3 regions of the Bacillus cereus group sp. BfR-BA-01383 genome follow, and region 3 is predicted to be linked to each of the others. Evidence: predicted binding sites of a transcription regulator. Region 3 holds the regulator's gene; each other region holds the start of a gene.

Region 1 (4,299 bases), on a different contig from region 3:
AAAAAATCCATTAAAGATACTCTCATTGTCAAATCATTAACTATTACTATTATTTCCATTTCATTTATCTTTTTTGCTATTTTAATTTTGAGTATTACTGAACGTGTTCCTCTATTGATGAGTGCTTTCGAAGTATTTTCAGCATTTGGTACTGTCGGCCTCAGTATGAATTTAACACCACACTTAACAATTATCGGAAAAGCTATTATTATCTTTATGATGTTCTTTGGAAAAATGGGACCTTTAACATTGGCTTTTTCATTTGCACGTAAAAAGAACCGAAAAATAAAATATCCGAATGAAGATATTTTAACAGGTTGACAACCGTATAAATTATCCATATAATGAGAGTACAACAGCATATCTCCAAAGGGGAGTAGCGTCCAAGAACGATTTCTTGGAAACAAAGTCGTCATTACGTAGAACTTAGTTCTTCCGGCTTTGTTGGCATTTTCATTACATATGTCTAGCAAGACCTTTGCCTATCAACGGCAGAGGTCTTTTTTGTTTTTTACCAAAGCCTTCCACCGTTGATGCGCAGGAGTATGGGGAAGCTAAACAATGGGGAATTTCTTCACTTGTTTAGTACTTAGAGAAATGAGAGGAGAATGTACATGGATGTATCATTATTATTGGAGTATGGTTGGGTATTACTCATCCTAATTGCACTAGAGGGGATTTTAGCGGCTGATAACGCTCTCGTTCTTGCAATTATGGTAAAACATTTACCAGAAGAAAAACGAAAGAAAGCACTATTTTATGGATTAGCAGGGGCATTTGTTTTCCGCTTCGGATCACTATTTATGATTTCGTTCCTAGTCGATGTATGGCAAGTGCAAGCAATTGGTGCGATTTATCTTATGTTTATCGCGGGGAATCATTTATTTAAAACGTATGTTAAAAAGAATGCACCTGAAGAAACAGAAGAAAAAGAAACAGAGAAAAAACAAGAAAACTTTTGGTGGACTGTATTTAAAGTCGAAGTTGCTGATATCGCCTTCGCAGTTGATTCAATTTTAGCTGCTGTTGCATTAGCAATGACTTTACCGAAAACAGGGTTAGGTACGATTGGTAGTCTTGATACAGGTCAATTTATCGTTATCTTTACAGGTGGACTTATCGGATTAGTTATTATGCGATTTGCAGCATCTGCTTTCGTACAAATATTAAAACGTAAACCAGGACTTGAAACTGCAGCATTCTTAATTGTAGGTTGGGTTGGTGTGAAATTAGCAGTGTATACGCTAGCACACCCTGCTTTAGGTGTCCTTCCGCACTCATTCCCAGAATCTACTCCATGGAAGCTTACATTCTGGGGCGTATTAGTTGGAATTGCAGTTTGCGGTTGGTTCTTCTCAAAAGAAGTAGAAGTAAAAGTAGAAAAGAATTTAGACGAAAAAGCGCTGTAATCACAGCGCTTTTTCTTTTTCACTCATTTCAATCCCTCTCTATTTTTAGAAAAATTTCCATTATACTACCTATTGTAAGCGCTCCCCTTGCGGATGTATGTCCTTTTTGTGAAATATTGAACAAACTTATTGAAAACGAGAACAAATCCATGTACTTTATTCATATAAGGAGTATTTATAGATGATGTACTAAAGGAGCGTATTACTCATGCTAGAACAAGGATTAGATTATGTTGTCAAACTGGCTAAGAGCAAAAAGCAAATGATAGATACAAACCCAATGCAATATTTCATTCGTGCTGCACTTGCTGGTATTTATATCGGTTTTATTATTGTACTATGTTTTAAATTAGGTAACTTTTTTCACATTGTAGATTCACCAGCAACCTATTTAGCTGAGTCCATGTTTTTCGGAATTGCCCTCGTACTTATTATATATGGCGGTGCTGAATTATTTACTGGAAATACAATGTATTTCACAGTGGCAACTTTACGAAAAGAAACAACGATTTCTGATACACTTCGTAACTGGGTTGCTTGTTATGCAGGTAACTTAGCTGGCGCTTTATTCTTTGCCTTACTATTTTACGCAACTAGCATTTTCGGAGCAATCGATCACGGTCATTTAATGAATACAGTCGTTGAAGGAAAAATGAACACACCTACAATGCAATTATTCTTTAAAGCGATTTTATGTAACTGGCTCGTATGTCTTGCCTGCTTCTTACCTTCTCAAGTAAAAGGTGATACAGCAAAAATATTGATGATAATGATGCTTGTTTTCACATTCTTCTTATCTGGCTATGAGCATAGCATTGCAAACTTGTCATTGTTTGCCTTATCTTTAGTTTCACCACATCCTGATACAATTACTTTCGCTGGGGCTATTCATAACTTAATTCCAGTTACAATCGGTAACATTATTGGCGGATCCGTATTTGTCGGTATGGTTTATCATTACTTAACAAAGAAAGCACCTACTGTTAAACAGGAAGAAACTGAATTAGCAGCAGTTCCAACAGAGGAAATCATTCCTTTACAAGCACATATGAAACATTAAAAACTCCAAAGTATCACTTTGGAGTTTTTAGCTCCCTACATATTTAACGACAATATGAGGATCAATTTCTCCTTGCTCTTTTCCCTTCTCAATTCTCTGCTTCATCTGATACATACCGATGACATCATTTGTATGCAGATGAATTTCATTAAGATCTAAACCTTCTGTACAAAAGGCTTCTACAAAATCTAATCCGCTCTTTTGCCTCCATCCCATGTTATAGTCAAGAGAAAGGATGTTTACCTTATTACTCCGAACAAATTGTAACGCAGATTCTACCGTAGTCGCCAATACATATCCGAACGGACAACTTCTTTGATCATCCATATACACATTCATTTTCTAATTCCCTTCTATTTTGAATATGTAACTAACACATAACATATTGCTCCCAGACTAATAAAAGGTCCAAATGGAATGGGCTTTCTTGCTTCTATACGTTTTAATACGATACCAATCCCGAAAAAACAAAGACTAAAGCAAGATGATAAAAATAAAATCATAAAACTCCCTTTCACTCCTACTACAAACCCAAGTAACGAAAGTAATTTCACATCACCTCCGCCAAGACCCTCTGGATAAATCCTTTGCACACAATATAACAAAATAAAAATGGTTCCACAGCCAGCTATACTATCTATCCAGGTAACTAACGGTACAAAAATACATTCTAAAATAAGCAAAAAAGCAAACCCAATTAAAATACGGTTAGGTATTAACATATATACTAAATCTGTAACTGAAATAATAAGCAGTAAAGAAAAGAGCGATAAAATGATAATGAGCTCCTGTTCTATTCCAATTACATATACAGTAAGAAAAAATAAACTTCCTGTAACAAATTCAAATACTGTGTACAAACTTGAGATTTTTCTTTTACAATTCGTACAACGCCCTTTCTGCATATAAAATGAAATGATTGGAATCAGTTCTTTCGGCTGTAACGTATACTTGCAGTAGTGACAATGCGAACGCGGTGTAATAATAGATTCACCTACAGGAACCCTCATTGCGATTACCATAAAAAAAGAACCAAACACCATACCCACTAACAATGCATATACATAAGTGAACATCCCTTCCTCTCCTTTCCAAAAGAACATAGCAAAAAAAGGAGAGAACTTCTACTTCATATTATCTTTATTCTATAAAAAAAGCAGGCCGTTTTCCGGCCTGCTTTCCCCTATTTTATACGATGAAATATACTGCTTTTAATGGTCCGTGAACTCCGACAACAAGATTCATTTCAATATCTGCAGAGTTACTTGGTCCTGTTATAAAGTTAATACAAGATGCAACTGCTTCGCCATTTTCTATACGTGAGTTCATATCCTGAACTGCTTGCGTAATACGAGGTACAAGTGTTTCACGTGGAATAATAGCAAAGTATACAGTCGGTAAAAAGTGTAAAGAACGCCCTTGTCCTTTATGACTTTGTACAACAATCGTACCAGATTCAGCTAAAGTATAATCACTAAATGCGATTCCAATATTCGCTTTTTCCGCTATACGCATATTCTCTTCTGTTTTCTCAGGATCCCATACATTTACTTCAACATTTTGCTTTGGAAGCTCTTCTTTAAATAAAGAAGTCAATCCATAGGAATCAAAACGTTCATCTGCTGATAATATAATAGGTCCCCCACCGTTTTCAACGATTACTTTTTGAATATCTTCACGTAAACGGTCGTTTGTTGTTTCCACAACAGTTGTATGAATGTTTGTACATTGATTTTTAAATACTTCTAACAATTCTTCTTGTGAATAATCTTTTAATGTTTCTTCATTCACATTACTTTTCCATACTGGACGTTCTACGCCTTCTGTCTT
Region 2 (4,299 bases), on a different contig from region 3:
TTTTGTAAATTTTCTTTTTCTTTTTTGAACATATAGGTTGGTAATATGTTCAGTGCGTGATAAAGTAGGGATGATATAGAATAGAGTGTCACGAATCTATGAAAAAGATCCGGAATGAATCTTGTGTAGTGGAATTAAATTATCGGTAAATAAGGGGAAAAAAGTAATCATGGATCAGGAAAAAAATAATACGAATGGAAAAGCACGTCGGCCGATTGTATACATAAAAAGAACAATCATTTTCGTCTTACTATTTTCAATTGTATATTTCATGTATACAAAAATTGTTGCGCATAATAAGAAAGAAGAAACTTTAAAAGCTGCAGCAGAAATGAAAAAACAAGAAGAGCTAGAAAAGAAAGAAGAAGAAAAAAAGAAGCAAGAAGCACAAAAACAAAAAGAGCAGGAAGAACAATTGAAGCAAGCGCAAGCTATAGAGGAGCCTGCTGAGGGACCACCTCAAGAAATTAATGAAAACGCTCAATTGGATCAATATTTACAAAACACAGGATTTAGTGGGACAGCAGTTATTGTGAAGAACGGAAAAGTTCTTTTGAATAAAGGATACGGTATGGCAAATAAAGAGAAGCAAGTACCGAATAATTCAGAGACAACTTTTTATATTGGTTCTATTTCTAAGGCATTTGTAGCGACTGCTATTATGCAATTGAAAGATCAAAATAAATTACAAGTAGAAGATACGATTGCAAAGTATATTCCAGATTTCCCTCAAGGTAGTAGTATCCAGTTAAAACATTTACTAACACATACATCAGGAATTCCTGAATATGAGCAAGGAACAGAGGATATTCCTCATGAAGAATTGATAAAGCGGATAGGAAACCAAAAGCGTATTGGGAGTCCAGGAGAGAAATGGAAGTATTCCGATTCGAACTATTCTATACTCGCTTACATTGCTGAGAAAGTAAGTGGACAACCGTTAGAAGAATATATTAAACAGCATATTTTTGCTACTGCGGGTATGAAACATTCTGGCTTTGGTAAAGAGTTAGAACAAACTAGGTTCCCATCAACGGGTTATAAAATAGTAAATAACAATATGACAACACCTAATATTCCGAGCATGTCACAACTATATGGTTGTGGTGATATATATACGAGTGCGCATGATTTATATTTATTTAATGAAGCGTTGTACTCTGGAAAGCTAATTTCTAAAGAAAGTTATGATCAAATGTTTACAGCTGTGAAAAAAGATTACGGGTTCGGATGGTATGTCGATCCGGGAAGTTATTCGAATCACGGTGTAATGCCAGGTTGGAATTGTTTAAATGGATTTAGTAAAAATGGAAGTGTATATGTTGTTTTATTATCTAATATTCAAAACAACATTAAATCATTTGGTAAAGTGAATAACGACATCTATACGATGTTGCGAAATATAGAAGTGTAGAAGGCTGTCCTTTTGGATAGCCTTTTTTTCGTGCTGAGGAAATACATCCAAGATTATTAATTAATGTAATACAAAAATAATGAATATGTTCTAGAAAATGTATGCCTTACCTATCACAAAAAAAGTGTACAACATATGTACACTTTTTTGTTCTGTTATAAAAAATATAACAGATTAGGAGATAAGAGTATTACAGCTCTACAATGGATATTATTCTTATATTACAAAATAGGACTCGTATATAAGGGTACCCCAAAAATACAATTAAGAAAAGGGTTAATTTTCAAGACTTTTAAATGAAGTTAACACTATGTATATAGTAGTTTGCTCAACGTTTCACAAACATGTCACAACTATTTCGTTCACTTTCGTAAAAAAGTAGTATTCTAAGTGTGTAAGCTGTTATATAAAAAATCTTAGTCCTGTACTAATCAAAAATGGAGGAGATTAGGATGACTCAAGTATTAGAAAATGTTAAAAACGCATGGGAAAACTTTAAAGGTGAAAAATGGAAAGCAGAGATTGATGTTCGCGATTTCATTTTAAATAATGTAAACGTTTTTGAAGGAGACGAATCTTTCTTAGCGGGAGCAACTGAAGCAACGAAACAACTTTGGGATCAAGTAATGGATTTAACAACGAAAGAACGTGAAAACGGTGGCGTTCTTGATATGGATACAAAAATTGTTTCTTCTATTACATCACATGAACCAGGATATTTAAATAAAGATATTGAAAAAGTAGTCGGTTTCCAAACTGATAAACCATTTAAACGTTCTTTACAACCATATGGTGGTATTCGTATGGCGGAACAAGCTTGTGAATCTTATGGATACGAAATGGATAAAGAACTTAGTAAGATTTTCAGAGACTGGCGTAAAACTCATAACCAAGGTGTATTTGATGCATATACACCAGAAATGAAAGCGGCTCGTAAATCAGGCGTTATTACTGGTCTACCAGATGCATACGGACGTGGACGTATTATCGGTGATTATCGCCGCGTAGCATTATATGGTATAGATCATTTAATTGAAGCGAAAAAAGCTGATTTTAATTTAACTGGCGGTGTAATGAGCGAAGAGACAATGCGTTTACGCGAAGAATTATCTGAGCAAATGCGTGCACTTCAAGAGTTAAAACAGATGGCCGCTTCTCATGGATTCGATATTTCTAAGCCAGCTACAAATACACAAGAAGCATTCCAATGGTTATACTTCGCATACCTGGCAGCGATTAAAGAGCAAAACGGAGCTGCAATGAGTCTTGGACGTACTTCTACATTCTTAGATATTTACATTGAAAGAGATTTAGCAAATGGTACTTTAACAGAAGAAGAAGTACAAGAAATTGTGGATCACTTCATTATGAAACTACGTCTTGTGAAATTCGCAAGAACACCTGATTATAATGAATTATTCTCTGGTGATCCAACTTGGGTAACTGAATCTATCGGTGGTATGGCGTTAGATGGTCGTCCGTTAGTAACGAAGAACTCATTCCGTTTCTTGCATACATTAGATAATTTAGGACCAGCACCAGAACCAAACTTAACAGTTCTTTGGTCTAAACAATTACCGCAAAACTTTAAAAACTACTGTGCGAAAATGTCTATTAAAACATCAGCAATTCAATACGAAAATGATGACATTATGCGTCCAGACTATGGTGATGACTACGGTATTGCTTGTTGTGTATCTGCAATGAGAATCGGTAAACAAATGCAGTTCTTCGGGGCACGTGCAAACTTAGCAAAAGCATTACTATATGCGGTTAACGGTGGTAAAGATGAAAAGTCAAAAGCACAAGTTGGTCCTGAATACGCACCAATTACTTCTGAAGTATTAGATTATGAAGAAGTTATGCACAAGTTTGATATGACAATGGAATGGTTAGCAGGTCTATATTTAAACACATTAAATGTTATCCACTACATGCACGATAAATATAGCTATGAACGTATTGAAATGGCACTTCATGATACAAATGTTCTTCGTACAATGGCAACAGGTATCGCGGGTCTATCTGTAGTAGCAGACTCTTTAAGTGCAATTAAATACGCAAAAGTAAAACCAATTCGTGATGAAAATGGTATTGCAGTGGACTTTGAAATCGAAGGAGATTTCCCTAAATACGGTAACAACGATGATCGTGTAGATGAAATCGCAGTAAATCTTGTGAAAACATTTATGAATAAACTTCGTAAACATAAAACATATAGAAATTCTGTTCATACAATGTCAATCTTAACGATTACTTCTAACGTTGTATACGGTAAGAAAACTGGTAACACTCCAGATGGTCGCCGTACTGGAGAACCATTTGCACCAGGTGCAAACCCAATGCATGGCCGTGATACGAAAGGTGCATTAGCATCATTATTATCTGTAGCTAAATTACCATACGAAGATGCACAAGATGGTATTTCTAATACATTCTCTATTATTCCAAAAGCACTTGGTAAAGAAGATGATGTACAAGTACGCAACTTAGTATCTATGCTTGATGGGTATGCAATAAAAGAAGGACATCACTTAAATATTAACGTATTTAATCGTGAAACTTTAATGGATGCAATGGAGCACCCTGAAAAATATCCACAATTAACAATTCGTGTATCTGGTTACGCTGTTAACTTTATTAAATTAACTCGTGAACAACAAATTGATGTAATTAACCGTACAATGCATGAAAGCATGTAAGTAAAAAAAGTGTTCCTCCGCTTTTAATATATAGCGGAGGGAGGCTGTTTCAATAAAGGAGGAAGTAACATGGTAAAAGGAAGAATACATTCTGTAGAGTCTTGTGGTACTGTTGATGGCCCAGGTATTCGTTATGTCATATTTACACAAGGGTGTTTATTACGTTGTCAATATTGTCATAAT
Region 3 (4,299 bases):
AGCAATTTCTTCTTCAAATTCTACGATATTTTGTTCCAGTTCTTCAATTTTTCTAGTGCGTTGACGCTCTAGTTTTTTACGCTCTTTTTCTTCTAGATAATTTAACTTTTCTTGTGCAACCACCTTTTGAACAGGTGTGTCATTTTCTTGCTGTTCAAGCTCTGCACGTTCAATCATTTCGTTTTTCTTTTCAACGTAGTAATCGTAATCCCCTAAATATTCCTGTGCACCTTCTGTTGATAACTCAATAACAGTTGTTGTTACACGATTAATAAAGTAGCGGTCATGTGAGACGAATAGAAGAGTCCCTGGATAATCAATTAAAGCATTCTCCAAAATCTCTTTACTATTTAAATCAAGATGGTTCGTAGGTTCATCGAGAATTAATAAATTTGATTTTTGCATCATAAGTTTTGCGAGAGCTAATCGAGCTTTTTGTCCACCACTAAGAGAAGATACTGGTTTTAATACATCATCCCCTGTGAATAAGAAGTTGCCGAGTATAGTGCGGATCTCTTTTTCAGGTTGCAGTGGATATTCATCCCATAGTTCATTTAACACGCGTTTAGAAGATGTTAAGTTTGCTTGTTCCTGATCATAATAACCAACAGATACATTTGAACCGAAAGCAACATCTCCGTGTAAGAGTTGTAACTTATTCACAATGGATTTTAATAATGTAGATTTTCCAATTCCGTTAGGTCCAACTAAGGCAACACTATCTCCGCGAGTTAAGCGCATAGTTACATGTTCAATAATAGGTTCTCCATCATAGCCAATGGCTGCATCTTTTACTTGTAAAACATCATTCCCACTTTGTTTTTCGATATCGAAGTGGAAGGATGCTGACTTAGAATCGCCTAATGGTCTTGTTAATAATTCCATTCGGTCCAATTGTTTACGACGGCTTTGCGCACGTTTTGTCGTAGATGCACGAGCTATATTTTTTTGAACGAAGTCTTCAAGCTTGGCGATTTCATCTTGTTGTTTTTCGTAACGTTTCATTTCTTGCTCGTATAAAGCTGATTTTAAATCTAAATATTTACTGTAGTTACCAACAAATCGTCTACTCTCTTTATTCGAAATTTCATATACTTGTGTAACGAGTTTGTCTAAGAAATAACGGTCATGGGAAACGATTAGTATCGCACCAGGATAACCTTGTAAATATTGTTCAAGCCATGTTAATGTTTCGATGTCTAAATGGTTTGTAGGCTCGTCTAAAATAAGTAAGTCTGGTTTCGTTAATAATAATTTACCAAGAGCTAATCGTGTTTTTTGCCCACCGCTTAATGTAGAAATCGTCGTCTGGTGCGTTTCAACTGGAAAACCAAGGCCGCTTAAAATTGAACGAATATCTGCTTCGTACTGATAGCCACCTTGATCTTTATAATCTAATTGTAGTTGGTCATAATCAGCTAATAATTTTTCGTATGTAGCCGCATTCGAAAAGTTTTCTTCTTTTCCCATCTCTTGCTCTAGCCTTCGAAGTTTTGTCTCCATTTGCTGTAAATGTGTAAAGACGGTTAACATTTCATCCCAAATTGTTAAAGACGTTTCTAATCCGGTATTTTGAGCTAAATACCCCATTGAGACATCTTTCGGTTTTATAATTTCACCACCATCATGAGATAGCTCACCAGCTATTATTTTTAATAATGTAGATTTTCCGGCCCCATTTCGTCCGACTAATGCGATACGATCTTTCGTTTGTACTTCCAATTTTATGTTTGCAAGAATCGTTTCTGCACCGTATAATTTCGAAAGTCCGTTTACTTGTAATAAAATCAATGTTTTCACCTCAAATAATTTCTTAACTTTGCCATGTTTATATTTCTCAATCATACTAAAAATAGTGTATAGTTTAAAATAAAGAGAGAATACTTCTTCTCTTTATTATACAAGGAAATTCATGAGTGCTAAACTTCTGTATTTGATTCAAGTATATGAATAAAGATAGGAAGAGAGGAGAGGTTATATGGATCAGCAAAAAATTCCACAAGCCACTGCCAAACGATTGCCTCTATACTATCGATTTATCCAAAACTTATCTCTTTCTGGTAAGCAACGTGTTTCATCAGCCGAATTGAGTGAAGCGGTAAAGGTTGATTCCGCAACTATTCGAAGAGATTTTTCATATTTTGGAGCGTTAGGGAAAAAAGGGTATGGATATAACGTAAATTATTTATTATCATTTTTCCGTGAAACACTCGACCAAGATGATATAACACGTGTAGCACTTATTGGAGTAGGTAATTTAGGGACCGCTTTCTTACATTATAATTTCACGAAAAACAATAATACAAAAATTGAGATGGCATTTGACGTTAGTGAAGAGAAAGTTGGAACAGAAATCGGGGGCATTCCTGTATATCATTTAGATGAATTAGAAGAACGTTTATCAACTGATATACAAGTGGCAATATTAACAGTACCGGCTACAGTAGCACAATCTGTGGCAGATAGATTGGCAGAAACGAACGTGCATGGTATTTTAAATTTTACACCAGCACGCTTAAATGTGTCAGAAAATATAAGAATTCATCATATTGATTTAGCTGTAGAGTTACAAACACTTGTTTACTTTTTGAAAAATTATCCACAATAAAACGCAGAGGAAGCGACCTCTGCGTTTTATTATTGTTTTTTCTTTGTGAATTTGACTAATATAAGGCGAAGTGCCAAATTAAAATCAATTGTTGCCATCACTGCAAATAGTATTGTCCACATATTCCAGATTGTATCTGTTACGTTCGTAATGGCGAAACGTGTAAAGATACATCCAAGAAGGAAGTACAATGCAGCCATGAACAATGGTGAGTTTCTCATACTAAAAATCCTCCGATAAAGCCTTGCATTTTCTCAGCTTCTTTAATCATTTCTTGAATTTGCTCATTGCTTACTGCAATTTGAGCGACTGCAACGAGTGTATTCATCAAAACATGAGCTGCAATTGGAACGATAATACGCTTCGTTTTTACATATAAAAAGGCGAATACGAGCCCCATAGCAGTGTATACCAATAAGTGAGTAAAATCAAAATGAATCGCCGCAAATACAAGAGAACTAATGATAGCGGCAATAAAGAAGTTAAACTTCTTATAAAGTGTACCAAATAAAATTTTTCTAAATACGATTTCTTCTAAGATAGGTCCGATTATAGATACAACAATAAGGAACCAAGGTGTGGTTCTTGCTATGTCCATCAGCCTTGCTGTATTTTCAGATCCAGGCTTAATGTCCAGTAAATACATTTCAATCATACCAGCGATACTTTGTGAGAAAAATGCTAAGAAGAACCCGATAAAAATCCATCCAATTGTAGCTGGAACAGTAGAGCGCATTTTATCTAAATGTCGATCGCGAATGTCTGTTCTGAGTAACCAAAGTACAACGCATAATGCAATGAAAAAGCTAATAATCGCCCAATGGCCAGTTATGATTTGTCCCTTTTCCTCGGTGGTAAATCCTCTATTATCATAGAGACCTGTTTTTAAGAGTAATGGTAATCCAACAATTCCAGATAACTGCATTAAAATGTATGTAACGATAACCCACCAATATTGTTTCTTCAAATGGTTTAACCATCCTTTCTAACTCTAGTGTATGAGATAAAGTAGGATAACATGTAAATATGCTACCTATCATATAAACTTTCATTCGAATTATGATTTTTTTGTAAATCTGTATTTGAAATTAAAATAGAAGACAGGAAAAAGTTGTGTGTGTAGCGAAAACAACTTAGGGTGTCTTTCATATTGTAACATACGAGTGGTGGAAACAACGATTCATATAGTAAAGGTAGTAGAAGAAGGATTTTATATAGAAAAGTATATATAGTAATTTGCGAAAAAATTATGATTTTTTTACTTGCAAAAGAAATTGAGATTATTTATTATTATAAGTGTGTTAGCACTCGGGTGACTTGAGTGCTAATAAATAAAATTTACATAACAAAATGAGGAGGTTATTGTTCATGCTAAAGCCATTAGGTGATCGCGTTGTAATTGAGCTTGTTCAAGCAGAAGAAAAAACAGCAAGTGGTATTGTATTACCAGACACTGCAAAAGAAAAACCACAAGAGGGTAAAGTAGTTGCAGCAGGTACTGGTCGAGTGCTTGAAAATGGTGAGCGTGTTGCTTTAGAGGTAGCAGCAGGTGATCTTATCATCTTCTCAAAATATGCAGGTACTGAAGTGAAATACGAAGGTAAAGAGTACTTGATTTTACGTGAAAGTGACATTTTAGCGGTTATCGGTTAATTATATAAATCTTAAAAAATCCAAGGGGGTCAATTATT

The links. The regulator Rex, encoded in region 3, represses fermentation and respiration genes when NADH is low (regulators of the CRP and FNR family bind a similar motif). The targets are predictions, from matches to a motif close to TTGTGAAATATTTCACAA.
Positions count from the first base shown of each region.
Region 1: a site for Rex is predicted at 1,516-1,533, ahead of MR065_RS05105 (formate/nitrite transporter family protein). Genes of this name have one in related genera too.
Region 2: a site for Rex is predicted at 1,739-1,756, ahead of pflB (formate C-acetyltransferase). Genes of this name have one in related genera too.

Region 1 covers NZ_JAKUFP010000003.1:235,188-239,486, reverse strand. Annotated here, with positions in the region: gene MR065_RS05115 (TrkH family potassium uptake protein) at 1-321, shown strand, start outside; gene MR065_RS05110 (TerC family protein) at 615-1,409, shown strand; gene MR065_RS05105 (formate/nitrite transporter family protein) at 1,618-2,469, shown strand; gene MR065_RS05100 (cyclic-phosphate processing receiver domain-containing protein) at 2,497-2,808, opposite strand; gene MR065_RS05095 (prepilin peptidase) at 2,823-3,545, opposite strand; gene MR065_RS05090 (LutC/YkgG family protein) at 3,658-4,299, opposite strand, start outside.
Region 2 covers NZ_JAKUFP010000029.1:25,730-30,028, forward strand. Annotated here, with positions in the region: gene MR065_RS20965 (serine hydrolase domain-containing protein) at 170-1,414, shown strand; gene pflB (formate C-acetyltransferase) at 1,867-4,116, shown strand; gene pflA (pyruvate formate-lyase-activating protein) at 4,186-4,299, shown strand, end outside.
Region 3 covers NZ_JAKUFP010000055.1:8,507-12,805, reverse strand. Annotated here, with positions in the region: gene MR065_RS25650 (ABC-F family ATP-binding cassette domain-containing protein) at 1-1,791, opposite strand, end outside; gene MR065_RS25645 (redox-sensing transcriptional repressor Rex) at 1,979-2,608, shown strand; gene MR065_RS25640 (YdiK family protein) at 2,638-2,829, opposite strand; gene MR065_RS25635 (CPBP family intramembrane glutamic endopeptidase) at 2,826-3,575, opposite strand; gene groES (co-chaperone GroES) at 3,977-4,261, shown strand.